One region of the Aeromicrobium jepli genome, then DNA from elsewhere that is predicted to be linked to it. Evidence: riboswitches for the same ligand, from Rfam matches in the RefSeq annotation. Region 1 holds a riboswitch; the other holds the start of a gene.
What was found. Region 1 has a riboswitch for thiamine pyrophosphate ahead of thiM (hydroxyethylthiazole kinase). Riboswitches for the same ligand answer to the same signal wherever they lie in the genome.
Positions count from the first base shown of each region.

Region 2: another riboswitch for thiamine pyrophosphate. It lies ahead of AB3M81_RS00590 (ECF transporter S component); the one in region 1 lies ahead of thiM (hydroxyethylthiazole kinase).

Region 1 is NZ_JBFOKO010000008.1:11,333-27,066, reverse strand. Features, by position in the region: gene AB3M81_RS14525 (dynamin family protein) at 1-1,262, shown strand, start outside; gene AB3M81_RS14520 (GTPase) at 1,259-2,857, shown strand; gene ettA (energy-dependent translational throttle protein EttA) at 2,903-4,585, shown strand; gene AB3M81_RS14510 (hypothetical protein) at 4,636-5,280, opposite strand; gene AB3M81_RS14505 (MarR family winged helix-turn-helix transcriptional regulator) at 5,316-5,804, opposite strand; gene AB3M81_RS14500 (YceI family protein) at 5,914-6,450, shown strand; gene thiD (bifunctional hydroxymethylpyrimidine kinase/phosphomethylpyrimidine kinase) at 6,511-7,344, opposite strand; gene thiE (thiamine phosphate synthase) at 7,341-7,994, opposite strand; gene thiM (hydroxyethylthiazole kinase) at 7,991-8,800, opposite strand; TPP riboswitch at 8,791-8,883, opposite strand; gene AB3M81_RS14480 (TetR-type transcription factor C-terminal domain-containing protein) at 8,971-9,576, opposite strand; gene AB3M81_RS14475 (acyl-CoA dehydrogenase family protein) at 9,672-10,817, shown strand; gene AB3M81_RS14470 (acetyl-CoA C-acetyltransferase) at 10,853-12,070, shown strand; gene AB3M81_RS14465 (SDR family oxidoreductase) at 12,067-12,822, shown strand; gene AB3M81_RS14460 (fatty acid synthase subunit beta domain-containing protein) at 13,056-15,734, shown strand, end outside.
Region 2 is NZ_JBFOKO010000001.1:125,538-141,271, reverse strand. Features, by position in the region: gene AB3M81_RS00645 (MCE family protein) at 1-279, opposite strand, end outside; gene AB3M81_RS00640 (MCE family protein) at 279-1,466, opposite strand; gene AB3M81_RS00635 (MCE family protein) at 1,463-2,452, opposite strand; gene AB3M81_RS00630 (MCE family protein) at 2,443-3,525, opposite strand; gene AB3M81_RS00625 (MCE family protein) at 3,522-4,838, opposite strand; gene AB3M81_RS00620 (MlaE family ABC transporter permease) at 4,838-5,656, opposite strand; gene AB3M81_RS00615 (MlaE family ABC transporter permease) at 5,670-6,440, opposite strand; gene AB3M81_RS00610 (ABC transporter ATP-binding protein) at 6,446-7,426, opposite strand; gene AB3M81_RS00605 (DUF6801 domain-containing protein) at 7,486-8,535, opposite strand; gene AB3M81_RS00600 (energy-coupling factor transporter transmembrane component T family protein) at 8,661-9,329, opposite strand; gene AB3M81_RS00595 (ABC transporter ATP-binding protein) at 9,326-10,675, opposite strand; gene AB3M81_RS00590 (ECF transporter S component) at 10,680-11,270, opposite strand; TPP riboswitch at 11,260-11,369, opposite strand; gene AB3M81_RS00585 (DUF6801 domain-containing protein) at 11,449-13,383, opposite strand; gene AB3M81_RS00580 (DUF4916 domain-containing protein) at 13,538-14,080, shown strand; gene AB3M81_RS00575 (MFS transporter) at 14,100-15,266, shown strand; gene AB3M81_RS00570 (heterodisulfide reductase-related iron-sulfur binding cluster) at 15,362-15,734, shown strand, end outside.

The DNA of each region.
Region 1 (15,734 bases):
TGGACGCCCCCGACTTCGACTCGATCGACGAGACCAACCGCGACATGGCCGAGCAGCTGCTCGGCGCCGCGGACCTGTGGCTGTTCGTCACCTCGGCCGCCCGCTACGCCGACCAGGTGCCGTGGGACTACCTGCGCCGCGCCTCCGAGCGCAACGCGTCGGTCGCCGTGGTGCTGGACCGGACCTCGCCCGAGGCGCTCGTCGACGTGCGCCGCCACCTGGCGCGGATGCTGAGCGAGCACGGCCTGTCCGACGTCGCCCTGTTCTCGGTGCCGGAGTCGACGCCCGACGGCGAGGGCGTGCTGCCCGCGGGCGACGTCGAGCAGATCACGATGTGGCTGCGCCAGCTGGCCTCCGACGAGGTGCAGCGTCGTGAGATCGTCCTGGCCACCCTGCAGGGCGCGATCCGCCACGACGTCGAGGCGTCCCGCCAGCTCGAGGCCGCGCTGCAGCGCCAGGTCCAGGCCGCCGCGCAGCTGCGCAAGGACGTCGAGACCGTCTACCACGCGGCGCACGCCGACCTCATGACCGCCGCCACGGACGGGTCCATGCTGCGCGGCGAGGTGCTCGCGCGCTGGCAGGACTTCGTCGGCTCGGGCGAGATCTTCCGCAAGCTCGAGCGCACCGTCGGCTCGTGGCGCGACCGGCTGTTCCGCCGCACCCCGACCAAGCCCGAGGAGGTCGAGGAGGCCGCCCTGTCCGGGCTGCACCTGCTGATCCTCGACCGCGCCGAGCGTGCCGCCGAGGAGGCCGCCCGGGCGTGGGACGGCACGGCGGCCGGGCAGGACCTGCTCGACTCGCGGCGCGGCCTCGACCGGGCCTCGCGCGACGTGCGCGTGCGGGCCGAGCGGATCGCCCGCGAGTGGCGCGAGTCGGTCTTCGAGCTGGTGTCCGACCAGGGCGCCGACAAGAAGGCGAAGGCGCGCGCGCTCTCGCTCGGCGTCAACGCCGCGGGCGTCACGCTCATGGTCGTGGTCTTCGCCGGGACGGCGGGCCTCACGGGTGCGGAGCTCGGCATCGCGGGCGGCACCGCCGCGGCCGGCCAGGCCGTCCTCAACGCGGTCTTCGGCGACCAGGCCGTGCGCCGGCTCGCCGAGCAGGCGGGGAAGGACCTCTCACGCCGGATCGAGGAGCTGCTCGCCGACGAGGCCGACCGGTTCCTGACGCTCCTGCCGGACCAGGCCGAGCTGGAGAACGCGCACTGGCAGCTGGAGGCGGCGATCGCCGCCGTGGACGAGCCCCGAGGGAGGAGACGCCGATGAGCGGACTCGACGATCGCGTCACCGCCCTGCGGTCGGCCCTCGACGCGGCCAAGGACGTCATCGACCCCGAGCACACCGACCCCGCCGCGGCCACCTTCGCGCACACGGTCGAGCGGCTCGAGCTGTCCACCCAGCACACCGTCGTGGTGCTCGCAGGGTCGACGGGCTCGGGCAAGTCCTCGCTGTTCAACCGCCTCACGGGCCTGGAGCTGGCCGAGGTCGGCTACCTGCGCCCCACCACGTCCAACGCGCTCGCCTGCGCGTGGGGTCCGTCCGGCGCCACCGAGCTGCTCGACTGGATCGGCGTCGCCCGGCGCGACCAGATCGCGCGCCGCAGCATCCTCGACGCGCCCCAGGACGACGAGTTCGAGGGCCTGGTCCTGCTCGACCTGCCCGACCACGACTCGATCGTGCAGTCCAACCAGGAGCTCGTCGACCACGTCGCGCAGTACGCCGACCTGTTCGTGTGGGTGCTGGACCCGCAGAAGTACGCCGACGCGGCGGTCCACTCGCGCTACCTGCACCCGCTGGCCACGCACAAGGACGCCTCGATCATCGTGCTCAACCAGGCCGACCGCCTCAGCGAGACCGACCTCAAGACCGCGGTCAACGACCTCGAGCACATCCTCGACCGTGAGGGCCTGGGCGGCGTCACGGTGATCGCCACGAGCGCCACCGAGGGCACCGGCATCGCGCAGCTGCGCGAGGAGATCCGCCGCCGCATCCGCTCCAAGAACGCGTCGCAGGCGCGGCTCGTGGCGGACGTGCGGCTCGTCGCCCGCCAGCTCGCGCGGGTCGGCGGCGTCGATCCCGTCCCCGGACTGGACCGTGCGACGCGCGACGGACTGGTCGAGACCTTCGTGACGTGCGCCGGCGTGCCGCAGATCGCCGACGCCGTCGAGGACTCCATGGCGCGCCGTGCGGCGGTCGCCACCGACTGGCCCGTCATCGGCTGGGTCGGCCGGCTGCGGAACGACCCGCTGCGCGAGCTCGGCATCGGCCGCTCGGCCCGCGACGCCGTGGCCGGCGCCATGCCGATCTCGCCGTCCGTGCAGCGCGCCCGGGCCGACCTCGCCCTGCGCGAGGCCGCCGAGGAGGCCACCGACGGCATGTCCCGCGCCTGGCGGGCCTCGGTCCTCGACGCGGTCGCGGGGGAGGGGGCGCGCGACGTCATCGACGAGCTCGACGAGGCGGTCGCGTCCGTCGACCTCGGACTGTCGAAGCGCCCCGCGTGGTGGACCGGCGTCGCGATGCTGCAGTGGCTGACCTTCGCCGCCGTCGTCCTCGGCCTCGGCTGGTCGATCGCCGCCGTCGCCGGACTCGTCGACCCCGACCCGTGGGCGGGTGCGCCCCGACCGCTCGGGATGAGCCTGCCGATCGTGCTGGTCGTCGGCGGCCTGCTGTTCGGGATCGCGTTGACCGTGGTGTCCCGGTGGCTCGGCGCCGCCGCGGCCAGACGCGCGGGGGCCCGCGCCGAGGCCAAGCTGACCGAGGCGATCAACCGCACCACCGAGCGTGCGGTCGTGGCCCGGCTGCGCGCCGAGCTCGAGCGCTACGAGCGCTGGCGCACCGGCCTGGCGACCGCCGGCCAGTAGCCGGAACCCCGCGGTTCCGTCGCGCTGGCTAGGCTGGGGCGCATCATGGCTGACTACGTCCTCTCTCTGCGCAACGTCCGCAAGGCCCACGGCGACAAGGTCGTCCTCGACAACGTCTCCCTCTCGTTCCTGCACGGGGCGAAGATCGGTGTCGTGGGCCCCAACGGCATGGGCAAGTCCACGCTGCTCAAGCTGATGGCCGGCCTCGACCAGCCCAACAACGGCGACATCGTCCGCGACCCCGAGGCGTCCGTCGGGATGCTGCAGCAGGAGCCGCCGCTGACCGAGGGCAAGACGGTCCTGGAGAACGTCGAGGAGGCCGTCGCCGACATCAAGGGCAAGATGAAGCGCCTCGAGGAGGCGTACGCCGAGATGGGCGAGCCCGATGCCGACTACGACGCCCTCATGGCCGAGACCGGCGACCTGCAGACGTTCCTGGACAACACGAACGCGTGGGACATCGACAGCCGCCTCGAGCAGGCCATGGACGCGCTGCGCTGCCCGCCCACCGACGCGCTCGTCGACAACCTCTCCGGTGGTGAGCGCCGCCGCGTCGCGCTGTGCAAGCTGCTGCTGCAGCAGCCCGACCTGCTGCTGCTCGACGAGCCCACCAACCACCTGGACGCCGAGAGCGTGCAGTGGCTCGAGGGCCACCTCAAGTCCTACCCGGGCGCCGTTCTGGCCGTGACCCACGACCGGTACTTCCTCGACAACGTCGCCGAGTGGATCGCCGAGGTCGACCGCGGCCAGATCCACGGCTACGAGGGCAACTACTCGACGTACCTCGAGACCAAGAAGGAGCGCCTCAAGATCGAGGGGCAGAAGGACGCCAAGCGCGCCAAGATGCTCGAGAAGGAGCTCGAGTGGGTCCGCTCCAACGCGAAGGGCCGCCAGGCCAAGAGCAAGGCGCGCCTGCAGCGGTACGAGGAGCTCGCCGCCGAGGCCGAGAAGGCCCGCAAGATCGACACCACCGACATCAACATCCCGGCCGGCCCGCGCCTGGGCGACGTCGTGCTGGACGCCAAGAACCTGACGAAGTCGTTCGACGGCCGCACCCTGTGGAACGACATCAGCTTCTCGCTGCCGCGCGCCGGCATCGTGGGCGTCGTCGGACCCAACGGCGTCGGCAAGACCACGCTGTTCCGCATGATCACGGGCAACGAGGAGCCGGACTCCGGCGAGCTCGAGGTCGGCAAGACGGTGCAGATCAGCTACGTCGACCAGAACCGCGCGAACATCGACCCCAACAAGAACGTCTGGGAGGTCGTGTCCGAGGGCCTGGACTTCATCAAGGTCGCGAACTTCGAGATGAACTCGCGTGCGTACGTCGCCTCGTTCGGCTTCAAGGGCTCGGACCAGCAGAAGAAGGCCGGCGTGCTCTCCGGTGGTGAGCGCAACCGACTGAATCTGGCGCTGACGCTCAAGCAGGGCGGCAACATGCTGCTGCTCGACGAGCCCACCAACGACCTCGACGTCGAGACGCTGTCCTCGCTGGAGGACGCGCTGCTGGACTTCCCCGGCTGCGCCGTGGTCACGTCCCACGACCGGTGGTTCCTCGACCGCATCGCCACGCACATCCTGGCGTGGGAGGGCACCGACGAGAACCCGGGCAACTGGTTCTGGTTCGAGGGCAACTTCGCGTCCTACGAGGCCAACAAGATCGAGCGCCTCGGCGAGGAGGCGGCCCGCCCGCACCGCGTCACGCATCGCCGCCTGACGCGCGACTGAGGTCGACACGGCGAAGGCCCCCGGCGGACGCCGGGGGCCTTCGCCGTGTCTCAGGACCCGCTGACGTCCGTGTCGCAGTTCGTGTCGGGTGTGCCGGCGTACCCGACGCCCTGACCGACGGCCGTGATCGTGTGCCGGCGTCCCAGGACGCTGATGGTCGCCCGAGGTGACTCGCTGATCGATCCGACCCCCGGCGACTGACAGCCTGGGGCGAAGGTCAACCGGACCGCGAACTGGTTGAGGTCGGGCTCGAGGGCGTCGTAGCCGGTCACGTCGAAGGTCGCGTCGAGGCCGCTGTTCGGCGTGAGCTCGGGTCCGCCCTGGTGGCTCCACGAGACCCGTGCGCCGTAGTCGTTCCTCGGCCCGAGCAACGGCCAGGTCAGCCGCTCGACGACCACGTCGACCTTCGCCTCGTTGACGACCTGCGTCCGCAGCATGCAGTCGAGCCGCCGATCGAGCTTGACCACCTGCACCGCGCCTTGGAGGTCGGCGGGGTCCTCCTCGGCGTCCCAGCCCTTCTCCTCGTCGCTCGTCACGACGGATCGGGGGTCGGCGCACGTGAGCAGCTCGGACGCGGTGATCCGGACCTTCGAGGCCTGCCACGCGGAGAGGCCGACCCACGACGCGTACGCCGCGGCGCTCAGCAGCGCGGCCAGGGCCAGGGCGACCGGGAGTCGCCGGGCGGGGATGCTCACCCGTGAACCCTAGGGTCCCTCAGGCGGCGGTGTCCTCAGAACGTGCGACCTCCGATGGCGGCCTGGATCGCGTCCATGACGCGCTTCGTGGCGGCGAGGTCCTCGTCGGAGCACTGGTCGACCAGGTACTCGCGCACGCCGCGGACGTGGGTGTGGGCGGCGGTGGCGAGCAGCTCGAAGCCCTTGTCGGTCAGGACGGCGGTGACGCCGCGGCCGTCGGTGCCGCACTGCGTGCGCAGGACGATCCCGTCGCGCTCGAGGCGGCTGATGGTGTGGGTGATGCGGCTGCGCGAGTGCGAGATGGCGGCCGCGAGATCGGCCATGCGCATGGACCGATCGGGCGCCTCGGACAGGCGCACGAGGATCTCGTACTCCGACATCGAGAGTCCGTGCTCGGTGCGCAGGTCGCGGTCGAGACGGTCCATGAGGACCGTCGTGCCGCCCAGGAACGAACGCCACGCCCGCTGCTGGGTCTCGTCGAGCCAGCGGGTCTCGTTCACGGCGGCGATGGGCAGATCGGTCATGTGATCTAGTTTATCCGTTCAAGTACTTGATTGAAAGTTCAACGACGTGCTAGCGTGAATGTTGTTGAACGATCAACAACGATCAACCACAGACTTCAGGAGACACCCCATGAGCGACATCACCCCCGGCACCTGGCAGCTGGACCCCACGCACACCGAGATCGGCTTCACGGTCCGCCACATCATGAGCAAGGTGCGCGGCAAGTTCGAGAAGTTCGAGGGCACCATCGTCACCGCCGAGGACGTCACCGCCTCCAGCGCGACCGCCACGATCGACCTGTCCTCGATCAACACCGGCACCGAGGACCGTGACAACCACCTGCGCTCGGGCGACTTCTTCAACGTCGAGAGCACGCCCACGATGACGTTCGTCTCCACCGGCGTCGTCCGCAAGAGCGACACCGACTTCGTCGTCACCGGCGACCTGACGATCAAGGACGTCACCAAGCCGATCGAGCTCGACGTCGAGTTCCTCGGCGAGGGCAAGGACCCCTGGGGCGGCACGCGCGTCGGCGTCGAGGCCAAGGGTCAGCTGAGCCGCAAGGAGTTCGGCATCGACTTCAACATCCCGCTCGAGGGCGACAAGGTCATGATCGGCGACAAGATCACGCTGCTCATCACGGCCGAGGCCGTCCTGCAGGCCTGAGCCCACCAGACCCGACGGGGTCCGTGGCGCCTCCCCCCGAGGGCGCCGCGGGCCCCGTCGTCATGTTCCCGCGCGGTCCCACAGGCCGGCGAAGTGGCTGACGGGCCCCGCGCCGCGCCCGACGTGGAGGTCGGCGCCGCCCGCGATGCTCTCGGCCAGCCAGTCCTTGGACTGGGCGGTGGCGAGCTCCCATGAGCCGAGTCGCGCGCGACGCGTGGCGACGGCCGACGACAGCGAGCACCCCGTGCCGTGCGTGTTCGTCGTGTGGATCCGGGTGCCGTGGAACTCGGCGACGGGCGCATCGCGGTCGGGCGGGACGAGCGCGTCCGGCACCGACTCACCGTCGAGATGGCCGCCCTTCGCCAGCACGAGGACGCCGGTCGACTCGGCCACGTCGCGGGCCTGGCCCAGCGCCGCCTCCCACGTGTGCGCCGGTGGCCGGCCGGCCAGCACCGCGAGCTCGGGCACGTTGGGGGTGATGAGGTCCACCTTCGGCACCAGGTCGCGCAGCGCCTGCTCCGCCTCGGCGTCGAGCAGGCGATCGCCGCTCGTGGCGATCATCACCGGATCGAGCACCACGACCGGCGGGCGGACGCGGTCCAGCCACGCGGCGACCGTCTCGATCACGGCGCTGCCGGCGAGCATCCCGATCTTGACCGCGTCGATCGCCACGTCGTCGCTGACCGCCTCGAGCTGCTCAGCCAGGAAGGCGACCGGAGGCACGTGCACCGAGCGGACGCCCTGGGTGTTCTGGGCCACCAGCGCCGTGACGACGGCCATGCCGTACCCGCCGTTGGCCGCGATGCTCTTGAGGTCGGCCTGGATCCCCGCGCCCCCGGTCGGGTCGGTTCCGGCGATCGACAGGACGCGCGGCACCTGCACCGGCGCGCTCATGCGGCGCCCGCCCAGGCCGCGGCGAGCCGGCGCGCTGCGTCCGCGGGATCATCCGCCGCGCAGACCGCGGACGAGACCGCGGCGCCCGCTGCGCCGGCGACCCGCAGTGGGCCCACGTCGTCCACCGTGACGCCGCCGATCGCGACGGCGGGCAGGCGCGTCGTCGCCGCGAGCCGGGAGAAGGCCGCCAGCCCGAGCGGGGGCGGCGCGTCGCTCTTGGTGGCTGTCGCGCGCAGCACCCCGATGCCGACGTAGTCAACCCGTCCGGGGTCGGCCTGCGCGTCGCGCAGCTCGTCAGGCGTCGCGGCGCTGAGGCCGATCACGGCATCCGGCCCGACGAGCTCGCGCACGACGGCCGGTGGCAGGTCGGCCTGCCCGACGTGGACGCCGGTGACGCGTGCGCCCCGCGCCCGCGCGGCGAGGAACACGTCGACGCGATCGTTGACGAACAGCGACACCCGCTCGGGCAGCACCGCGGCCACGTCGAGCACGGTCGAGAGGAAGTCCGCGGCGTCGGCGTCCTTCTCGCGGACCTGCACCGCGGTGACGCCCGCGGTCGCCGCGGCGGCGACGACGTCGACGACCCGCCGCCCACGCGAGGCCGCCGCCCCGGGATCCGTGACGAGGTAGACCGAGAGATCGAGCGTCACGACAGCCGCGCCCGTCCCGTGAGATCGCTCCGGTCGACCGTCGCCAGGGCGTCCAGGAACGCCACGGCGAAGCTGCCCGGCGCGTCCCCGTGCTTCGTGGCGAGCTCCGCCGCGACCGTGTAGACCACCGTCGCCGCGACGGTCGTGGCGAAGCGATCGTCGTCGACGGAGGCGAACGCGGCCATCACGGCGCCGAGGGCGCAGCCGGCTCCCGTCACGCGAGTCAGCAGGACGTCGCCGTTCGCGACGCGGGCGACACGCTCCCCGTCGGTCACCAGGTCGACGGGCCCGGAGACGGCCACGACGCCGGACGTCGCCGCCGCCAGCGCCGTGGCGGCGTCGGCGGCACCCTCGACGTCGTCGGTCGCGTCGACACCACGCCCGCCCGCGCCGGCGCCGGAGACCGCGATGACCTCGGAGGCGTTGCCCCGGATCACCGTCGGTCCCAGGTCACGCAGCCGGTGCGCGAGGGCGGTGCGGACGGGCAGCGAACCGACCGCCACCGGGTCGAGGACCCACGGGGTCCCGGCGGCGACGGCCGCCTCGGCGGCCTCCGTCATGGCCGTCCGCTGCTCGGCGTTCGGCGTGCCGAGGTTGATCAGGACGCCCCCGGCCACGGAGGCGAAGGGGCCGGCCTCCTCGGGCACGTCGACCATCGCGGGAGCCGCGCCGAGCGCGAGGAGGGCGTTCGCGGTGTGGTTGGTCACCACGGCGTTGGTCAGGCACTGCACGAGGGGAGCCCGGTCGCGCACGCGCGCCAGGGCCTCGCAGGTGAAGTCGAGCAGGTCATCAGGTGTGCGCAGCATCGCGACATCCCTTCGCTAGTACGAGCTAGATCAGGTTCGACGGGTGTGATCTCAGCCCTCGAGGGGCACCCCGTGTCTCAGCGACAGGCTAGACCGCCCCGGTGCGCGGGACCAGCACGCACCCCGGTGGGCTCGTCGTGGGTGGATGCGGTGTGAGCCGGCGCGCCGCGTCAGCGGGACGCGGCGACCATGCGGACGGCGAGCTCGCCGTGCAGCTTCGCGATGTCGTCCGGGGTGATCTGGCCCTCGGGGTGGTACCAGCGCACGAGGTCGATGCTCATCGACAGCAGGGCCAGGGCCGTGCCCTTGACGTCGCCCACGGCGAGCACGCCCGCCTCGACGCCGGCCTCGAGAGCGTCGCGCATGATCTTCTCGTTGGCGCGGCGCGACTCGGCGATCTCGGCCCGGTGCTCGGGGGTGAGGGCGTCGAACTCGTACTGCACGATGCGCCCCACGCGGCTGTTGATCGCGTGCCAGCGGCTGAACTCGGACACGATCGCGCGGATGCGCTCGACCGGGTCCTCGGTGGAGGCGTACGCCTTCTCGGTGATCTCGACGGCCGAGCGGTGGCCGCGGCGCGAGATCTCGAAGAGCAGGTCCTCCTTGGTCGCGTGATGCACGTAGACCGCGGCGGGACTCATGCCGGCACGGGCGGCGATGTCGCGCGTGGTGGTGCCCGCGAAGCCGGAGGTGGCGAAGGCGTCGACGGCGGCGTCCAGCAGTCGTTCGCGCGTCGCGGCGGAACGGTCGCGGCCGGGTGCCGGGTCGGTGCTCATGGTGGACAGCATGACGCAGGAATGTCACACTAAGCAAGCGCTTAGTCACGGACGGCGCGTCCCACGAACGACCCCGTTCCACGCGAGAGGACAGCATGGACCGCACGATCTACTCGGCCGACCACGAGGACTTCCGCGCCTCGTGCGCCGCCTTCCTCGACAAGCACGCCCGCCCCTTCGCGGACGAGTTCGTCGCGGCGAAGGCCTTCCCCCGCGAGTTCTGGACCGCCGCGGGCGCGGAGGGCTTCCTCGGCCTGGAGATCCCCGAGGAGTTCGGCGGCGCCGGTGCCGAGGACTTCCGCTTCAACGCGGTCTGGGCCGAGGAGCTCAGCAAGGTCAGCGCCGCGCTCGCGTCGTGCGTCAGCATCCACTCCGACATCGCGACGCCGTACATCGTCGACCTCGGCACGCAGGAGCAGAAGGAGCGCTGGCTGCCCGGCTGCGCCGACGGCTCGATCCTCACCGCGATCGGCATGACCGAGCCCAGCGGCGGCTCCGACCTCGCGGCGCTGCGCACCACCGCCGTGCGCGACGGCGACGAGTGGGTCATCAACGGCTCCAAGACCTTCATCACGAACGGCTTCTCCGCCGACCTCGTCCTCACCGCCGTGCGCACCTCGCCCGAGAAGGGCGCGAAGGGCATCACGCTGTTCGCGATCGAGGCGACCGACGAGGGCTTCAGCCGCGGCCGCAAGCTCGACAAGGTGGGCCAGGAGGAGTCCGACACGGCCGAGCTGTTCTTCGAGAACGTCCGCGTCGGCGCGGACCGCGTCCTCGGCGAGGTCGACCGCGGCTTCATCTACATGATGGAGCGCCTGCCGCAGGAGCGCCTGAGCTGCTCGGTCAGCAACGTCGCGCACGCGAAGCAGATCCTCGCCGAGACGATCCAGTACTGCCACGACCGCAAGGCGTTCGGCCAGTCGATCGGCTCGCTGCAGCACAACAAGTTCCTGCTCGCCGAGCTCGTGACGCAGATCGAGGTCGCCGAGGCGTTCGTCGACGCCGCCGTCGCCGCGCACGCGCAGGGCAGGCTCTCCTCGACCGACGCGGCCAAGGCCAAGTGGTGGAGCTCGCAGGCGCAGAACGAGGTCCTGGACCACTGCGTGCAGCTGCACGGCGGCTACGGCTTCATGAACGAGTACCGCGTCGCCCGCGCCTGGCGCGACGCCCGCGTGACCAAGATCTGGGCCGGCTCCAACGAGATCATGAAGGAGCTCATCGGCCGGGACCTGGGCTTCTGAGCCCGCTCTCTCGAACCCCGAAGAAAGGCAAGAACATGCCCGAAGCAGTCATCGTCTCGACCGCGCGCTCGCCCATCGGCCGCGCCGGCAAGGGGTCGCTCAAGGACATGCGTCCGGACGACCTCGCGGTCCAGATGGTCGAGGCGGCCCTGGCGAAGGTGCCCGGTCTCGACCGCAAGGACATCACCGACCTGCACCTGGGCGTCGGCCAGCCGGCCGGCGAGTCCGGTCACAACCTGGCGCGCGCCGTGGCCGTGCTGTCCGGCATGGACCACCTGCCCGGCGTGACGGTCAACCGCTACTGCTCCAGCTCGCTGCAGACGACGCGCATGGCGTTCCACGCGATCAAGGCCGGCGAGGGCGACGTCTTCATCTCGGCCGGCGTCGAGACCGTGAGCCGCTTCGCCCACGGCTTCGCCGACGTCCCCGGCACCGAGAACCCGCTGTTCGCCAACGCCGTCGCCCGCACGGCCAAGCGCGCCGAGGGCGGCGCCGACACGTGGACCGATCCGCGTGAGGGCGGCAGCCTGCCGGACCTGTACATCGCGATGGGCCAGACGGCCGAGAACGTCGCGCAGTACCTGAACATGAGCCGCCAGGAGCAGGACGAGTTCGCGCTGCGCAGCCAGAACCTCACCGAGCAGCGCATCGCCGAGGGCTTCTGGGCGAAGGACATCACGCCGGTCACGCTGCCCGACGGCACGGTCGTGAACAAGGACGACGGCCCGCGTGCGGGCACGACCATGGAGGGCCTGAGCGCCCTCAAGCCGGTCTTCCGTCCTGACGGCACCGTCACGGCGGGCAACGCCTGCCCGCTGAACGACGGCGCCGCCGCCGTCGTGATCATGTCCGACACGAAGGCCAAGGAGCTGGGCCTGACCCCGCTCGCGCGCATCGTGTCGACGGCCGTGACCGGCCTGTCGCCCGAGGTCATGGGCCTGGGCCCGGTCGAGGCGATCCCGGCCGCGCTGAAGAACGCGGGCATGGGCATCGACGACATCGACCTGTACGAGATCAACGAGGCGTTCGCGTCCCAGTCGTGGGGCTCGGCGCGTGAGCTCGGCATCCCGATGGACAAGCTCAACGTCAACGGCGGCGCCATCGCAGTGGGTCACCCGTTCGGCATGACCGGCGCGCGCATCACGTCGACGCTGATCAACTCGCTGCAGTGGCACGACAAGCAGTTCGGCGTCGAGTCGATGTGCGTCGGCGGCGGCATGGGCATGGCCATGGTCCTGGAGCGCCTCTCGTGACCGAGGGTCGCTTCGCAGGCAAGGTCGCGATCGTCACGGGTGCGTCGCGCGGCATCGGCCTCGGTGTCGCGCAGCGCCTCGTCGACGACGGCGCGAAGGTCGTCATCACGGCGCGCAAGACCGAGGCCCTCGAGGCCGCGGTCGCCGAGCTCGGCCCGGACAACGCGGCCTGGGTCGCGGGGCCGGCCGACGACACGGCGCACCAGGACGAGGCGATCGCCAAGGCCGTGGAGCACTTCGGCGGGCTGGACTTCCTGGTCAACAACACCGGGATCAACCCGACCTACGGACCGATGATCGAGATGGACCTCAACGCGGGTCGCAAGATCTTCGAGGTCAACGTGCTGTCCGCCGTGTCGTGGGCGCAGAAGGCGTACGCCGCCTCGCTCAAGGACAACGGCGGCGCGATCGTCAACATCGCCTCGGTCGCCGGCCTCAAGCCGGCGCCGATGATCGGCATGTACGGCGCGTCGAAGGCGGCGGTCATCCACGTGACGCAGGAGCTCTCGCTCGAGCTCGCGCCGACCGTGCGCGTCAACGCGGTCGCCCCGGCGGTCGTCAAGACCCGCTTCGCCGGTGCGCTGTACGAGGGTCGCGAGGAGGAGGTCGCCTCGGCGTACCCCCTCAAGCGGCTCGGCCTGCCGGAGGACATCGCCGGCGTCGTGACGTTCCTGCTGTCGCAGGACGCCGCCTGGGTGACCGGGCAGTGCCTCACGATCGACGGTGGCCTGACCCTCACGGGCGGCGTCTGATCCACCCGCTGTACGAACGCCCCGGCCTGCGAGAGGGCCGGGGCGTTCGTGCTTTCGGGCACATTTCGCCGCGCGGTTGTCCCCAATCTGTGCGTAACGCTGTGTGCAACGCACGGTTACAGAACTCACGGTCGCCTGCGCACAAGGGCCCGTCTCGTCAATGTGAGATAGAACATGAGGACTTCCTCACGTCAAAGATGAGGAAAGCCTCACGTTCATGGCACGATAGAGGAATGACGACGCTCGACACCTCCGTGCCCTCCGTCCCCGCCACCTCCCGCCGCCCCGACAGCCTGCTCGACGACCTGCGCTCGGGCACCCCGTGGGCGCTGGTCCTGGGCGGCCAGGGCGGCGCCTGGCTGGAGCCGCTGGCCGACCTCGTGCGCGACTTCGCGCTCGAGGCCGAGATCGCCGACCTCGCCCGCCGCGCCGAGCGGCTCGTCGGCCCGGTCGCGACCGAGCTGGCGCGCGTCGGCGTGCCGTTCGACCCGGTCGCGTGGGTCGACGTGCTGGCGGTGGGGGAGTCCGCCGAGGACGACGACGCCCCGGGCCTGCCCACCGACGTCACCGCGCCCGCCGCCTCCGTGCCGGGCATCGTCCTGGCCCAGCTGGCCGGACTCCACGCGCTCTCGCGCCAGGGCCTCGACGTCGCGGCGTACCCGCCGGTCGCCGTGGCCGGCCACTCGCAGGGCGTCCTCGCCGCCGAGGCGCTCGCGGGCGTCCCCGAGGTCGAGGTGCTCGCGCTCGCCCGCCTCATCGGCGCGGCCGCGCAGCTCGTCGGCCGCCGCCGCGGCCTGCTCGGCCAGACCATGGTGTCGGTCTCGAACGTCGTCCCCGAGCGAGTCGCCGAGATCGTCGAGGGCACCGGAGCCGTGTGCCGCATCCGCAACGGCCGCCGCGCGGTCGTCCTGTCCGGCCCCGAGTCGGCGCTGGCCGCGGCCACGCAGCGCCTCGAGGCCGTCGCCGCCGAGGAGAAGGACCTGCGCGAGCGCAAGGTCACCGGCGGCGCCCCGTTCTCGCCCGTCCTGGAGCCCGTCGAGTCGGCGCTGGCCTTCCACCACCCGGACCTCGCCGAGGCCGCCGACCTCGTCGCCGACTGGGCCGCCCGCATCGGCATCGACCCCGACCACGCGCGCCGCATGACCGAGCGCGCCATCGTCGACCCCGTCGACTGGGTCGAGTCGGTCACCGGCACGCTCGACGCCGGCGCCCGCTGGGTGCTGGACCTCGGCCCCGGCGACCTCGCCTCGCGGCTGTCCGCCGCCGAGACGCGCGTGCGCGGTGTCGGCATCGTCGCGCCCACCACGCGTCGCGGCCACCGCGAGCTGACGATCACCGGCGCGCGTCCCGTGCCGCCCGTCGCGTGGTCGACCTTCGCGCCGCGCCTGGCGACGCTGCCCGACGGCACGACCGCCGTCGAGACCCGCTTCACCCGGGCCACCGGCAAGTCGCCCATCCTGCTCGCGGGCATGACGCCCACCACCGTCGACGCCCCGATCGTCGCGGCGGCGGCGAACGCCGGCTTCTGGGCCGAGCTCGCCGGCGGCGGCCAGGTCACCGAGGAGATCTTCGAGGCGCGCATCGCCGAGCTCGGCACGCTGCTCGACGAGGGCGCGACGTTCCAGTTCAACTCGCTGTTCCTCGACCCGTACCTGTGGCGCCTGCAGCTGGGCCAGAACCGCCTCGTCCAGCGCGCCCGTGCCGCCGGCGCGCCGATCGACGCCGTCATCGTCACGGCCGGCATCCCCGAGCTCGACGAGGCCGTCGCCCTCGTCGACGAGCTCACCGAGGCCGGCATCGAGCACGTCGTGTTCAAGCCCGGCACCGTCCGCCAGATCCGCGAGGTCCTCGCGATCGCCAAGCAGGTCGACCGCACCGTCATCGTGCAGGTCGAGGGCGGCCGCGCCGGCGGCCACCACTCGTGGGAGGACCTCGACGACCTGATCCTGGCCACGTACGCCGAGCTGCGCACCCAGCCGAACGTCGTGCTGTGCGTCGGCGGCGGCATCGGCACGCCCGACGCCGCGGCCGCGTGGTTGACCGGCACGTGGGCCCAGCGCCACGGCTTCCCCGACATGCCCGTCGACGGCATCCTCGTCGGCACAGCCGCCATGGCCACGCTCGAGGCGACCACCGCGCCCGATGTGAAGCGCCTCCTTGTCGAGACCCGCGGCACGGGCGCCTGGGTGGGCGCCGGCACCGCCAAGAACGGCATGGCCTCGGGCCGCAGCCAGCTCGGCGCCGACATCCACGAGATCGACAACACCGCCTCGCGCACGGGCCGCCTCCTCGACGAGGTCGCCGGCGACGCCGAGGCCGTGGCCGCCCGCCGCGACGAGATCGTCGAGGCGCTCGACCGCACCGCCAAGCCCTACTTCGGCGACGTCGCCACCATGACGTACGCCCAGTGGCTGCGCCGCTTCGTCGAGCTGTCCGGCACCGCGGCCGACGGCTCGGCCGCGTGGCTCGACGTGTCGCTGCGCGACCGCTTCCACGCGATGCTCCAGCGCGCCGAGGCCCGCCTCGCCGAGCAGGACCGCGGCGAGGTCCAGACGCTGTTCCCGGCGTCCGCCGACGTCGAGGACGGCCTCGCCGCCCTCGACCGCCTGCTCGCCGCGTACGCCGACGCCGACACCGTGACGCTGCACCCCGCCGACGAGGCCTTCTTCGTCGAGGTCTGCCGCCGTCCCGGCAAGCCGGTCAACTTCGTGCCGGTCATCGACGCCGACGTCCGCCGCTGGTGGCGCTCGGACTCGCTGTGGCAGGCGCACGACCCGCGGTACACGGCCGACCAGGTCTGCGTCATCCCCGGCACCGCGAGCGTCGCGGGCATCACGCGCGTCGACGAGCCGGTCGCCGAGCTGCTGCAGCGCTTCGAGGACGCCGCGATCGACGCTCTCCTGGCCTCGGGC
Region 2 (15,734 bases), on a different contig from region 1:
CAGGTCGACGTCGCGATTGAGCTTGACCTCGACCTCGGCGCGCCAGCCCTTGAGTCGCACCCGCGTCACGCGACCGACGGAGACGTCATTGACCTTGACCGCGCTCTGCGGCACGAGGTCCAGCACGTCGGCGAACTCGATCACGACGGTGTACGGATCGTCACCGAGGTCCGCGCCGCCGGGCAGCGGGACGTCGCCGACGCTGGAGACGCAGCCCGAGACCAGCCCGAGCGTGGCCAGCACGCCGATCAGTCCGTGGCGCAGTCGCAGTCCGGGCATCACGCCACCCCCATGATGTCGGCGAGGGTCCTCGGGTCCGCCGAGGCGCCGGTGGCGCCCTGCGCCGACGACGGGTCCGCCTGCTGGCCGAGCCAGACCAGCACCTTGCCCATGGCCAGGCACGCGGGCCGGTAGTCGGGGTTCTGCTGGTTCACCGGGCCGCAGAAGCCCTGGACCTGCTCGGGCGTCGTCATCACGGTGAACTCGCCGGTCTCGCTGCCGCGCAGCGAGGTGCGCGCGTCGATCGTGCCGTTCGTCGGGTTGTAGGCCGTGGCGAGGTTCGACAGCGCCCGGGGTCCGGACTCGAGGATCTGGGCCAGCTCCTTGCGCTGCTTGCTGAGCGACTTGGTCACGCTCGTGAGGCCCCGGACGTTCTTGCGCAGGGCCGTGCGGTTCTCGGCCACGTAGCCCTGCACCTGCTGCAGGGCGGCGGCGAGCTCGCGCACGGCGAGCTGGAGGTCGTCGCCCTCGTCCGCCAGGACGTCCGAGACGCCCGCCAGGCTGGCGTTGAAGCGACGCACGCTGGCGTCGTTGGCCTCGAGGGCCGAGACGAACCGCTCGATCTGCTCCACCGAGGCGAACAGCTCGTCCTTCGAGCCGTCGGCCGTCCGGGTCAGCTTCGACAGTGCCTCGATGCTCTCGCGCAGCTCCGCGCCCTTGCCGTCGAGGTTCTCGGCGGAGCTGCTGAGCAGGTCGCTCACGGCGCCGTCCTCGTTCAGGCCGTCCGGACCGAGCGTGGTCGCGACGCGATCGAGGGCGGCGAACGTCTCGTCGAGCTCGGTCGGCGTCCCCGTCCGCGACTGGTCCAGGTGCGCGCCGTCCTGCAGCTTCGCGCCCCCCGTGTAGGCGGGGACCAGCTGGACGAACCGGTCGCCGACCACCGACGGCGACACGATCACCGCCTTGGCGTCGGCCGGGACGTCGTGGTCGCCGTCCCAGGAGATGACGGCCCGGACGTTCTGGCCTCGCGGCGTCAGCTTCTCGACGGTGCCGACGTCGACGCCCAGGATCCGCACCTTGGATCCCTCGTACAGCGAGACGGACCGCTCGAAGTCGACGGTGATCGTGGTGCGGTCGCCCCGGGCGACGATCGCCACGGAGGCGGCCGCGGCGAGCGCCAGCACGACGGCGGCGACGAGGACGGTGAGGACGGCACGCGATGCGCGGCTCTGGAGGAAGGGGCTCATGGCGTGTTGGGGATGCCGAAGATGCTCAGCAGGTTGTAGACGTATGCGTCGAGCCACGGCCCGTTGGAGCTGTTGTTCGCCACCATCGCGTAGTACGCGGGCAGCTGCTCGATCGCCTGGTTGATGTTGGCCTCGTTCTTGCGCAGGACCGCGACGACGCCGGCGAGGCGGTCGAGCGCGGGCTTGAGGTCGGCTCGCGTGCTCGTCACGAGCGTGTCGATCTCCTGGGACATCTCGGTGACGCCCACGAGGACCGCGTGGATCGCGTCGCGACGCTCGGTCAGCGCGTCGAACAGCACCGCGCCGTCCTCGAAGAGGCGGGCGAACTCGGTGTTGCGGTCGGCCAGGACCGTCGAGATGCCGTCGATGTTCTCCAGCAGCGTCTTGATCTCGGCATCGCGCGACGCGAGGCTGTTCGACAGCGCCGTCACGCTGGTCACGGCCTCGCGGAACTCCTCGGGCGTCTTCGTCGCGACGTCGTCGATCGTGCGCAGCGCCTGCGCGAGCTGGTCGTTGTCGATCTTCTGGGTGGTCTCGGTCAGGCCGGAGAAGGCCTGGACGATGTCGTACGGCGCCCGCGTGCGGGACACGGGGATGACGGCGCCCTTCTCCAGCGTGCCCGGCCCGTCGGGCTCGAGCCGGACGTACATCCGCCCCAGCAGCGACTTGATGCGCACCGACGCGCCGGTCTGGGTCCCGAGCCGGTCCCGGTCCTTCTTGACCCGGAAGACGACGCGCACCTTGTCCCCCCGCAGCTGCAGGTCCGACACCTCGCCGATCTTCACGCCGGCCAGACGCACGTCGTCGCCCTTCTTGAGGCCGCCGACCTCGGTGAACTCGGCGGCGTACGTGGGACCGCCGCCGATCAGCGGGAGGCGGGTGACCTGGCTGGCCGCGACGAGGATCGCCGCGATGACGGCGAGCGACACCGCACCGACGATCACGGGGTTGCGCTCGCGGAACGGCTTCAGGGTGCTCAGCGGCATCGACTCACCCCCGCTCCGGTCACCTTCACGCGCTGCATCGTCTTGAACGGGCGCGTCCTCTCCCAGCCGGGCACGCCGCTGAGGGACGGCACCTTGCCGTTCACGCCGAGCTCGCACACGTAGAAGTTGAAGAACGCCCCGTACTGTCCGGCGCGGCCGATCCGGTCGATCTTGATGGGCAGGATCGCCAGCGTCCGGTCGAGGTCGGCGCGGGCCTTCTTCGTGCCGATCTGCGAGGTCAGCCGGCGCAGCTGCTTGATGTCGGCCGTGATGGCGGGGCTCGAGTCCTGGAGCAGGTCCGAGGTCTCGCCCGTCAGCAGGGCGATGTCGTCGAGGGAGTCGGTCAGCACGCCGCGGTCGTCCTTCAGTCCGGTGATGAGCTGCTGCAGGGTCGTGATCGCCGACGAGAGCTGGTCGTCGCGCTCGTTGAACGAGGTCAGCACGACGGTGAGGTTGTCGATGACCGACCCGATGAGCTCGTCGCGCTGGGCGAGGGTGCTGGTGAGCGACGCCGTGTGCGCCAGGAGCGACTCGACGGTCCCGCTCTCGCCCTGGAACACCTGGATCAGCTCGTAGGCCAGCTGGTTCGTGTCCTCGGGCGACAGCGCCTCGAACAGCGGCTGGAACCCGCCGAACAGGTCCGTGAGGTCGAGCGCCGGCGCGGTGCGGTCGAGGTCGATCGTCTCGCCCTCCTCCAGTCGCTGCGGCGAGCCCTCGCCCTCGCTGAGCGAGATGTAGCGCTGGCCGATCATGTTCCGGTACCGGAGCGCGGCCTGCGTGCCCTGGGTCAACGGGATGTCGGAGTTGACCTCGAACGTCACCACCGCCGAGTTCGCCGAGTGCACCTCGACGTCGGACACGCTGCCGACGCGCACGCCGGCGATCCTGACGTCGTCGCCCACGACGAGGCTCGTGACGTCGCTGAACACGGCGCGGTACGACGTGGTGCGATCGAAGGACCGGTTCCCGATGACGGCCGCGAGCAGGGCCGTCATCAGTCCGGTGATGACGAGGAACGCCAGTAGCTTCACGAGGGACTGCGCGGTCTGCCGGTCGAGTCCGGTGCGGCTCATCCGAGGCTCACCTCCGCTCCACGCAGGACAGGACCGTAGAGCGCGTGGGCGACGTCGGGCACGTCCTCGGGGTCGATCCCGAGCGATGCCGCCACGATCGCGTCGATCTGCGCCGCCTCGGCCGCGCTGCCCGCCGGACGGACGACCGTCGGCGCCGAGAGGGGCGCCCGCTTGCCCAGGTCGCCACCCACGCCGAACTGCTCGAGCATCGAGTCGCTCATCCCGGGCGAGGGCCGCTTCTTCGTGTACTTCGTCCCCGGCAGCGTGGCGCAGCTCGGCGCGAGCGCGTCGGACCCGCCGGTCGCGCCGGGCAGGCGCGGGGTGTCGCCGCCGTCGTACGCGCGCGGCGAGCGCGGCGCGAACTCGATGGAGACGTGCGCGCGGTGGTTGCGGAAGGCACTGTCGATCGCGGGCTTGAGCCGGTCGATGCCTTTGAGCACGCACTGCAGCGTGGGCGAGTACTCCGCCAGCAGGTCGAGCGTCGGCCGGGAGTCCCGCGAGAGCGTGATGAAGTCCTGTCCCGACCGGTCGAACAGGCTCTCGGCCGAGGTCGCGAACGCAGCCGTCTGGACGAACAGCGACTGCAGCTGCGCCCGGCGGGCCGTCAGCGTGTTGCCCGTGACGACGGCGTTGCGCAGCGTGGTGCCGATGGCGGGCATCGCGTCCGCGTACGTGCTGGCGGTGTCCCCGAGCTTGGTGATGTCGTCCACCAGCTCGGGGGCGAGCGGGGTGATCTTCTGCAGGTAGGCCGACAGCGTCTCCAGGCCCCGGCCCAGCGTCTCGCCCTGGCCGCTCAGGGCGTCGGAGAGCGCCGTGAGCACGTACGAGAGGTCCTCGGGGTTGAGGGCCGTCAGCAGCGGGTCGAGGTCGATCAGCAGGTTCTCCACGTCGGACGGCAGTGCCGCCTGCTCGATCTCGTCCCCGGCCTGGATCGTGCGGCCGGACGACTGCGCCACCGGCTGCAGCTCGACGTACTTCTCGCCGAAGAGCGTCTTGGGCACGATGAACGCCTGCACGTCGGCCGCGATGACGGACTGCTGGTCGGGATCGAGTGCCAGGTGGATCACGGCCTGTCCGCGCTCGGACGTGATCTCGTCCACGCGCCCGACGATCACCCCGCGCAGCTTGACGTCGGCGTTCTTGTTGAGCTGCAGGCCCGCGCTGCTGCTGCGGATCGAGACCGGCACGTCGTCCGCGAACAGCTTCGTGAACGCCGCGTACGTGATGAACACGGCGCTGGCGATCAGCAGGACCATGACGACTCCGAGGCCGCGGACCACCGCGGGGCGGTCCAAGGTGGCGATGCGCGCCATCAGCCCGCCAGCCTGACGGTCGTGGTGGTGCCCCAGATCGCCATCGACAGGAGCAGGTCGGCGACGTTGATGACGACGATCGAGGTGCGGACGGCGCGTCCGACGGCGATGCCGACGCCGACGGGTCCGCCGCTGGCGTAGTAGCCGTAGTAGCAGTGGATGAGGATCACGAGTGCCGCGAAGACCAGCACCTTGAAGAACGACCAGAGGACGTCCTCCGGCGGGAGGAACAGGTCGAAGTAGTGGTCGTACGTGCCCTCGCTCTGCCCGTAGATCGCCGTGACCGTGAGCTTCGTGGCGAAGTACGACGAGATCAGCCCGAGCATGTACAGCGGGATGATGGCGATGAGGCCGGCGATGACGCGGGTCGTGACCAGGTACGGCAGCGACGGGATCGCCATGACCTCGAGCGCGTCGACCTCCTCGGAGATCCGCATGGCGCCCAGCTGCGCGGTGAAGCCGCAGCCGACCGTCGCCGCGAGCGCGATCCCCGCGACGAGCGGGGCGATCTCGCGGGTGTTGAAGTAGGCCGAGAAGAAGCCGGCGAACGCGCTGGTGCCGAGCTGCTCGAGGGCACTGTTGCCCTGCATGCCGACCTCGATGCCGGTGAAGAACGACATCGCCGTGATGACGCCGACCGTGCCGCCGATGACGGCGAGCGAGCCGCGACCGAACGTGACCTCCGACAGCAGGCGCAGGATCTCGCGCGGGTAGCTGACGACCACGCGCGGGATCCACGCGATGGTGCGCAGGAAGAACGCCAGCTGCAGCCCGAGCTCGTCCAGGACGGAGAGCGGGCGCTGGTACGCGTTCCTCACGGCGGCCGGCACGTCAGATCGCCTTCGGCTCGACGAGCTGGAAGTACAGCGCGCTCATGACGAAGTTGGCTAGGAACAGCAGCAGGAACGTGATGACGACGGACTCCATGACGGCCTGTCCGACGCCCTGCGGGCCGCCGTCGGCGTGCATGCCCATGTAGGTCGACACGAGGGCGGCGATGAGGCCGAACACGAGGGCCTTGGCCATGCCCTGGTAGAGGTCGGGCGTCTGCGCGAGGGCGGTGAACGACGCGAGGTAGGCGCCGGGCGTGCCGCCCTGCAGCACGACGTTGAAGATGTAGCCGCCGAGCACGCCGACGACGCTGACCAGCCCGTTGAGGAACACCGCGACGAGCATGCACGCCAGCACGCGGGGCACGACGAGTCGCTGGATCGGGTCGATGCCCAGCACCATCATGGCGTCGAGCTCCTCGCGGATCTTGCGCGCGCCGAGGTCCGCCGCGATCGCCGAGCCGCCCGCACCCGCGACGAGAAGCGCGGTGGCGATCGGCGCGGCCTCGCGCAGGACCGCCAGCACGGCGGCCGACCCGACGAACGACTGCGCGCCGAACTGCTGCACGAGGCTGCCCGTCTGCAGGGCCACGACGGCGCCGAACGGGATGGCGACCAGCGCGATCGGGATGATCGTGATCGACGCGATGAACCAGGCCTGCTGGACGAACTCGCGGAACTGGAACGGCCGGCGGAACACGGCCAGCAGGACGTCCGTGCCGAAGGCGAAGAGCCGGCCGACCGTCGCCAGGGGCGCGGTCACCGTGGTCATCACGCTCATCGCGGACCGCCGATGGCCTGCGGCGAGGGCGCCATGAAGCCGGAGCCGTCGTTCTCGAACGAGCCCGGCGGCGGGACGACGCCGTTCGCCGCGCACCACGCGCCCGGCTCGGCCTGCGTGGCCCGCGGGCGGCCGTCCGACGGGAACAGCTGCAGCGGGATCGGCGGCAGCGGCGGCAGGGTGCTGTGGTCCTCGTTGGCCAGCTCGTCGGCGTCCTTCTCCTCGCTCATGCCGATCGGGCCGACCGTCTGGGCGTTGAGGAACTGGCGCACGGCGGGCTCCTCGCTGGAGAGCAGCATCTCGCGCGGGCCGAACATCGACAGGTGCCGGTGGTAGAGCAGGCCGATGTTGTCCGGCACGGTGCGCGCCGTGTTGATGTCGTGCGTGACGATGAGGAACGTGGCCTCGGTCTGGGCGTTGAGGTCGACCATGAGCTGGTTGATGAAGGCCGTGCGCACCGGGTCCAGGCCCGAGTCCGGCTCGTCGAACAGGATGATCTCGGGCTCGAGGACGAGCGCGCGGGCGAGGCCGGCACGCTTGCGCATGCCGCCGGAGATCTCGCCGGGCAGCTTGTTCTCGGCGCCGACGAGGCCGACCATCGACATCTTCTCCATGACGATGTCGCGGATCTCGGTCTCGTTCTTGCGCGTGTGCTCGCGCAGCGGGAAGGCGACGTTGTCGAACAGCGTCATCGAGCCGAACATGGCGCCGTCCTGGAACAGCACGCCGAACAGCTTGCGGATCTCGTAGAGGTCGCGCTCGCTGCACGTCGCGATGTCGGTGCCCTCGATGAAGATGTGTCCCTCGTCGGGCTTGATCAGTCCGATCAGCGCCTTGAGGAACACGGACTTGCCGGTGCCGGACGGGCCCAGCATGACGCTGATCTGCCCGGCGGGCAGCGTCAGCGTGACGTCACGCCAGATCGTCTGCCTGCCGAAGGCCTTGGTCAGGCCCTCGACGCGTACTTCGACACCCATGGGGCTCCTTCTCAGGGGGACGGTGACCGCCGCCGGTCACCTCGAGGAACTCGTCCGGATCAGGCTCCGGTGCGCCGGGCGCGGGCCCCGAGGGCGAGTCTGGCCGCGAGGAGGATCCCGAACAGTCCGGCGAAGCCCGCGGCGACCGGCGACCCCGTGGCGGGCAGCGACGTCGTCTCGGCCGACGTGCTCGTGGGGACCTGCGTGTCGGCCACGCCGTCGCCGTCGGTGTCCTCCCACGTGTAGCCGCTGTCGCTGATGACGGTCTCGTCGTCCGGCACGACCGGGTCGATCACCTCGGGGTCGGTGCCCGATCCGTCACCGGATCCGGGGTCCGTCGGGCCGGGTCCGCCGGTGCCGCTGTCCGCGGGGAGCGGGCAGTCCGTCTCGGAGCAGCCCGCGCCGAGCGCGATCGTGCCGATCACGCGCTCGGCCGGATCGCCCTCCTTGACCGTGTTGCCCGCCTGGACCGTGCCGTGGACGCACTCCAGGTCGGCCTCGCCGATGCTGCCGACAACCTTGGGCGTCATCTCCGAGTGCAGCACGAACGACTGGGGGGTCTGGACGTAGATGAGGCCGTTGCCGTCCGGCACCTCGGGCACCGGGACGGCGTCGACCTTGCCCTTCGCGACCATCGAGACCTCCTGGTCCTTGACGAGCTTGACCCAGTCCTTGACCAGCGGGCCGGGCTCGCCGTTGGGGCCCTTCACCTGCTGGTTGATCGTCTTGACCTCGCCGCCCGGCGCGACACCCTTGAGGTCGACGTTGGTGGTCGAGGAGCCCTTGACGTCGGTCACCTTCATCGGACCCATGAGGCGGTTGACGAGTTTCACCGAGAGGTCGAGCGTGAGCGTCGTGTCCGTCGCCGGCACGGTGTCACCGGGCTGCACGCGGTCGGGCAGGTTCGTCTCGGCCGTGACGTAGAACTGCTGCGTGCCGTCGAGCGACAGGTCGATCGTCGTGTTGGTCGCGGTGCACGCGTAGGGGACGCGCTCGACCTTCGCCGGGGCCGCGCTCGCGGCCGCGGGGAGGGAGACGATGCCGGCCGCCACGACGGTGCCGGCGGCCAGGCCGCGCAGGCCTCGACGAACAGGAGCGCTCAGGCGCATGGTTCCCTCACTTCACGACTGGTGACACCTCGGGTCCGCGCCTCCGGGAAGGCGTGGGCCAGATGACTGTAACCAGAAGTTGCAATGTGACGCAAGCCACGCAGACGGGCTTTGATACTCGTGAGTCACATGAGCGCGAGGAGAGCCGGGAGCGCGCCCAGCGCGACGGCACCGAGGACGGCGCCTCGGTCCACGGTCGTCCATGTCGCGGGCTCGGCCCACGTCCGCCGGTGCGCCGTGGCGAACCCCCGCGCGTCCATGGCGATCGAGGTGCGGGTCGCGTCGCGCATCGTGTGCACCAGGAGCGTGAAGGCCATGGCGAACGGCCGGCGGGGCAGGCCGCGCGCACGCCGCGCGCGGTCGACGTCGTGCCATGCCTGCCACGCGCCACCCACCCGCTGCAGGGCGGCGGACAGCGCCGCCGCGAAGCGGCCCGGGACCCGCAGGCTCTGCGCGAGGTAGTCCCCCAGCCGGGCGACGTCGAGGTATCCGACCGCGACGGCGCCGGGCCACGCCATGACGAACGTCCGCATCCCGGCCACCGTCGCGACCTCGAGGTCGCGACCGCCCAGCCACCACGTGGACCACATGATGCTGGCCACGGGCAGCGCGACGAGCGCGAGGCACAGCGCCGGGTACCGCCACGACGGGACCAGAAGGGCCATGACCACGAGGTGCAGGACGACGCACGTCACGGCGACCGGCATCGTGCGGATGGCCGGCGAGCCCAGCGCGGGGGCGAGCGCCATCGCGATCAGCACGAGCGGGTTGAACCGCGTGATGACACCGGTCATGCGATCACCGCTCCGGCCTTCATGACCACGTCGCGATCGCGGGGCAGGTCGGCGTCGTGCGTGGACACGGCGACCGTCGCACCGCAGCTGGCAGCCGTCGCGAGCCAGCCGGCGACGAGCGCCCACGTGCCCCGGTCCTGGCCGACCGTGGGCTCGTCGGCCAGGACGAGCCCGGGGCGGTGGGCCGTCGCCGCGGCCAGGGCGAGGCGGCGCTGCTCGCCGCCGGAGAGCCGGTACGGGTGGTCGTCGCCGCGACCGGCCAGCCCGATGACCTCGAGCAGGGCGTCCACGTCGACACCGCGGCCGAGCGCGTGAGGCGTGGCCTCGAGCTCGAGGCGCACCGTGCGGGCGACGAAGCCGAGCTCGGGATCCTGCGGGCACCAGCCGACCTCGTCCGGCGCGACGACGCGGCCCGCCGTGGGCGGCAGCAGGCCGCCGAGCGCGAGGAGCGCCGACGACTTCCCGGCACCGCTGGATCCCACGAGCGCGGTCGTCGTGCCCGCCGCCAGGGACAGGCTGAGCCCGTCGACCGCGCGCGTGCGCTCGGTCCCGCGCAGGGTGCGCGTGACCCGGTCAACGACGAGGTCGTGCGCCTCCACCACCACCGGGCCGGCGGGTCGCACGAGGTCCTCGGGCACCGCGGCGGGGACCGGCGCGGGCCGGCCCGGCATCCACAGCTCGTCGGGGACGCCCGCCGTCAGGAAGTCTGCGACCGTCCCGTCGAAGACGATCCGGCCCCGGTCGAGCACGATGACGCGGTCGACGTGCTCGAGCCACGGCTCGAAGCGGTGCTCGACGACGACGAGGGACCGCTCCCCCACGACGCGCAGCACCGCGTCCCGGACCTCGACCGCGAGGTCCGGGTCGAGCATCGACGTGGGCTCGTCGAGCAGGAGCACGTCCGGTCGCGTGGCCAGCGCTCCCGCGAGAGCGAGGCGGTGCCGCTCCCCTCCGGACAGCGCACTGGTGAACCGGTCGAGGCCGTAGCGCAGGTCGACCGCCTCGAGCGACTCCTCGACCCGGTGCCAGATCTCGTCGCGGGACAGCCCGAGGTTCTCGGGACCGAAGGCGACGTCACGCCCGATGCGGTCCGCCACGATCGACGAGGACGGGTTCTGGGTGACCATGCCGATGCGGCCGGTCACCTCGACCTCGCCGCGCGACTCGCCCACGAGCGTCGTCCCCAGCGCGCCCGCGACCGCGTGCAGCGCCGTCGACTTGCCACTGCCGCTGGGGCCGACGAGCAGCACCCGCTCCCCGGGCCCGACCGCCAGGTCGAGGCGGTCGAGCACGGGACGAGAGGCGTGCAGCGGCGTCCAGGAGTAGTCGCGGAACGCGATCGTCACGGCGTCACGGCCGGCCGGCGGGGAAGGAGTCCAGCGCTCCCGCCCGCGCCAGGGAGCGCACCAGCAGCCAGCCGCCGAGGCCGGCGATGACGACGCCCGAGGTGACGAAGAAGCCCAGGTAGGCCAGGCGCCACGGCAGGTCCCAGTCGACCCAGTAGTACTTCCACTCGTAGAACGTCGCGAACGCCGCCGACAGGGCGCCGGCGAGCATGGCGGTGAGGACGTCGAACCGGCGATAGAGGAACACCGCGAAGACCAGCTCCGCGCCGAGGCCCTGGACGATGCCGGAGAGCAGCACCGTGCCACCCCAGGCCGTCCCGCCCAGGACGAACATCGACACCATCGCGGCGACGAGCTCGGTCGCGAACGCGGCGCCGGGCCGGCGGACGATCAGGCCGCCGACGACGCCGGCGATGAGCCAGGTGCCGGCCAGGAGGCCGGCGGCGGGCTTGAACCCGACCGCCGCGCCCAGGTCGATCAGGTCGTACAGCTTCCCCCATCCCCAGAAGACGACGCCGAACGCGACGCCCAACAGGGCGATCGTGACGAGGTCCAGTGTGCGGTAGCGGGTGGTGGAACGGACAGCAGATGTCATCGTGACTCCCTTCGCCGGTGCTAACCGGAGCAGGTTCAAGGGTCTGCGGCGGATCCGCACTCTCAGCGCCCTCTGCATGGCGCTCCCCTGTCGTGTGCCTCCAGCCTAGCCCGGCGGGGACGCGGAAGGGGAGCGGGAGCGAGTCGTGAGACCCGCTCCCGCTCCCCTGCCGTCCGCGTCAGCCGCGGCTGGTGCGCCGGCGCAGGGCGATCGCGCCCGCGCCCCCGAGCAGCAGCGCGCCGCCCAGCACCGCGATGCCGACTCCCGGACCACCGGCGGACGCGAGGACGTCGTTGGTCCAGTAGTCGTCGTCGCCGTCGGTCGTGGCGGCGTCATCGGCGGCGGCCTCGATCTCGATCGGGACCGCGGCGATCAGGGCACCGGAGCTGCTGTACACCCGCACGGTGTGCGAGCCGGCCGGCGCCGTGGTCGGGATCCGCACCGAGGCCTGACCCGACACGTCCACGACCCGGGTGCCCAGGTTGATGGGCTCGGAGCGCAGCTCGAACCGGACCGTCTTGCCGATCCACTCGTCCGTGAACGAGAAGGTGATCGCGTCGCCGGGAGCCACCACGTCGGGACCGACCAGCTCGACCGGCACGTCGCCCGCGTCGTCGGTGGGCTCGGTGGTGGGCTCGTCCGTCGGGGCCGGCGTGGTCGGGCCGGTGGTCGGCTCGGTGGTCGGCTCGGTCGGGGCCGGCGTGGTCGGGCCGGTGGTGGGCTGCGTCGTGGGCTCGTCCGTCGGGTCCGTGACCGGCTCGCCCGACACGGTGATGTCGCCCAGGCCCAGGTCCTCCGGGCCGTTGCAGGCCAGGCTCGCGTCCAGCGTCCTCGAGCTGGTGTAGATCTTCGCGGCGACGCTGAACGTGCCGGGCATGCCGAGCGCGACCGAGTCGGCGGCGTACGCCGGGACCCGGATGGCCGGGACGGTGCCCTTCGCCGGGATCAGCCACGGGGTGTTCGCCTGCTGCGGGATCGGCGTGCGAGCGGCACTGAGACTCGGGATGGCGACCGTCGAGGTCTGGCCCCCCGTCGTCAGGGTGATCGCCGCGTCCGTCGAGGCGCCGTCCGCCGCCTCGCCCTTGAGGAGCGTCACCGTCGACTCCCGCAGCAGCTCGGGCATCGTCAGGGTGATGTCGACGCCGCGCTCGGCGATGAGCTCGCCGGGTCGCACCGATCCGGGGACCGTCGTCTCCGCGAGCACGCCGATCTCGTGGCGGCCGAGGTCGAGCCCGCCGGCGGTGACGCTGCAGTCGTAGGCGAACTCCTTCGACAGGTCGACGTCCTCCGCCGGCGGCGGATCCGTGGGCGTCGTGGTGGGCTCGGTCGTGGGCTCCGTCGTCGGCTCGGTCGTGGGCTCCGTCGTCGGCTCGGTCGTGGGCTCCGTCGTCGGCTCCGTGGTCGGCTCCGTGGTCGGCTCGGTCGTCGGCTCCGTCGTCGGCTCCGACGTGGGCTCGGTGGTGGGCTCCGTCGTCGGGCCCGACACGGCGATCGAGCCGAGCGCGAGGTCGCCGGGACCCTTGCACGACAGCGTCGACGGGATCGTGGAGTTGTCCGCCTTGTAGATCGTGGCGGCGATGTTGAACGTCGCGGGCATGCCGACCACGACCGTGTCCACGGCGTAGTCCGGCGTCGTGATCGACGGGACGGTGCCGGCGGCGGGGATCAGCCAGTCCGCGCCCGACTGCTGCGGGATCGGCGTGCGCCCGGCGGCCAGGTTGGGGATCGGGATCGTCGTGGTCTGGCCGCCCGTGGTGAGGGTGACGGACGAGTCGGTCGACGCACCGTCGGCCTCGCGGCCGCCGAGCAGCATCGTCGTGGATGAGCGCAGCAGCTCGGGCATCTTGAGCGTGATGTTGACCGGGGTCGGCGGGATGACGTCGCCCGGGGCGACGCTGTCCGGGACGGTCGTGGAGGCCGTCACGCCGATCGCCTGCTCACCCAGGTCCAGACCGCCGGCGACCACCTGGCACTTGTAGTCGAAGCTCTTCTCGAGCTTCTGGTCGGCAGCCGCCGGGCTGAAGATCCCGGCACCGACGGCGCCGCCGGCCGCGACCATCATCGCGGCCGCCGCCGCGGTCACGCGGCGGGACGGAAGGAAGGACAAGCTCACGGTGATTCCCCTCAGAACGTGATGCGCGCACGCCCGAGACCGGCCGCGCGACGTCGTGTGATCCACCTCACCATAGGACGTGTAACTGACAGTGACAACCCCAGTGTCACGTTCACTTCCGGGCACCGTCGGCGCGATCGACCACAATGGGCCCATGCCCTCCGTGCGCACCCCCGACCCGAATCCCGGCTGGCTCTCGGAGTTCCAGCTGGAGGAGACCCGTTCCCGCGTCCCGATCCTCTACGTGGAGGCCGTGCCCGTCCGCCTCGACAGCCTCGGCCAGGTCGAGCAGGTCGGCCTGCTGCTGCGCGGGTCCACCACCGGAGCGCTCGCCCGCTCGTTCGTCTCGGGACGCGTGCTCCACGGCGAGCCCATCCGCACGGCGCTCATGCGCAACCTCGAGAAGGACCTCGGCCCCACCGCCTTCCCGCAGCTGCCGGCCGACATCGTGCCGTTCACCGTCGCGGAGTACTTCCCGCTGCCGGGCGTCACGCCGATGTACGACACGCGCCAGCACGCGGTCGCGCTGGCGTACGTCGTCGCCGTGACCGGCGAGTGCGACCCGCGTCAGGACGCGCTGGAGCTGTCGTGGCTCACGCCGGAGGAGGCGCTCAGCCCCGCGATCCTCGAGGAGCTCGAGGGCGGTCGTGGCGTGCTGCTCAAGCAGGCGCTGGCGCACCTCGGCGCACTGGGATGAGCCGCCCAGCCGGGCGTCGATGAGGGGCCGCCCGAGCCCGTGGCTGATGCTCGCCGCCGCGATGGCCGCCCAGGTCACCGCGACGGCGGTCGTCAGCACGCCGCTGCTGCTCATCGCCCACCTGCACCTCGAGGAGGGCCTGTCCCTCGTGGCCAGCGGCGCGCTGGCGGCCGCTCCGACGGTCGGGACGCTGCTGACGCTCGTCGCGTGGGGCGCGATCGTCGACCGCGTCGGCGAGCGAGTCTCGCTGACCTCGGGACTGCTCGTGCTCGTCGCCGGCAGCGCCGTCGCCCTGGTCGGCGCACAGCGCGACAGCGTCCTCGTCCTGGCGGCCGGCTTCGTGCTGTGCGGCGTCGCGGCCGCGAGCTCGAACTCGGCCAGCGGCCGCCTCGTCGTCGGCTGGTTCCCGGCACACCGTCGCGGCCTGGCCATGGGCATCCGCCAGACGGGCCTGCCGCTCGGCGTCGGTCTCGCGGCCCTGGTCGTGCCCGCCTGGGCCGAGTCGCGCGGCATCGTCGGCACGCTCGTGCTGTGCCTGGCGACGTCGGTCGTGGCGACCGCGTTCGTCGGCCTCAGCGTGGTCGACCCGCCCCGCCCCGAGCACGTCGGCAGCGACGCGGCCGCCAACCCGTACCGCGGCGACCGGCGACTCGTGCGCATCCACGGCGCGTCCGCGCTGCTCGTCATCCCGCAATACGTCGTGTGGTCCTTCATGCTGCTGTGGCTCATCGAGCGCCACGACTGGAGCGCGTCGGCCGCCGGCCTGCTCTACGCGTCCTCCCAGGTGCTCGGCGCCGCGGGCCGCATCGCGATCGGCTGGTGGTCGGACCGGATCGGCGACCGCCTCGGGCCGATGCGGCAGGTCGCGGCCGTCGTCACCGTGACGATGGTGGCGCTCGCGGTCCTGGGCGAGTCGCCGGTCGCGATCGCCTTCATGGTGCTCGCCGCGGTCGTCACGGTCGCGCCGAACGGGCTGGCGTTCACGTCCGTCGCCGAGATCGCCGGGCCCCGCTGGTCGGGACGCGCCTTCGGCTTCCAGAACACGGGCCAGTACCTGACGTCGGCCGCCGTCCCGCCGCTCATGGGCGCCGTCGTCCAGCACGCGGGGTACGGCTGGGCCTTCGGCGTGGCCGCGATCTTCCCGCTCGCGGCCGTGGCGTTCGTGCCCGTTGCTACTGACAGGTAACATCAGACTCGGCTTTGGCTTGCCTTAGTGCGCCGAGTTCTGCGCAGCGCATTAGGGTCATCAACAAACTGCTCGACCCCCCGAGAGGAATCGGCATGGACCCGATCAACATCATCGCCGGAGTGCTGACGCTTCTCGCGACGGCCGCGGCGGTGTACTTCCTCGCGCCCGGCATCAAGCGCATGCTGGGCGTCATCCGCACCGGCGGTCCCGCGTACGGGCGCACCGACGACCCGGCGCGCCGCACGAAGAACATGCTCGTCGAGGTCCTCGGCCACACGCGCATGCTCCAGTGGACGTGGGTCGGCATCCTGCACTGGGCCGTCTTCTTCAGCTTCATGATCCTCAGCACGGCCGTCGCCACGGCCTACCTGCAGGTCTGGAACCCGCACCTCGTGCTGCCGCTGATCGGCCACTTCTTCCTCTTCGAGTGGGTCAGCGAGGCCATCGCCTGGCTCGGCCTGATCG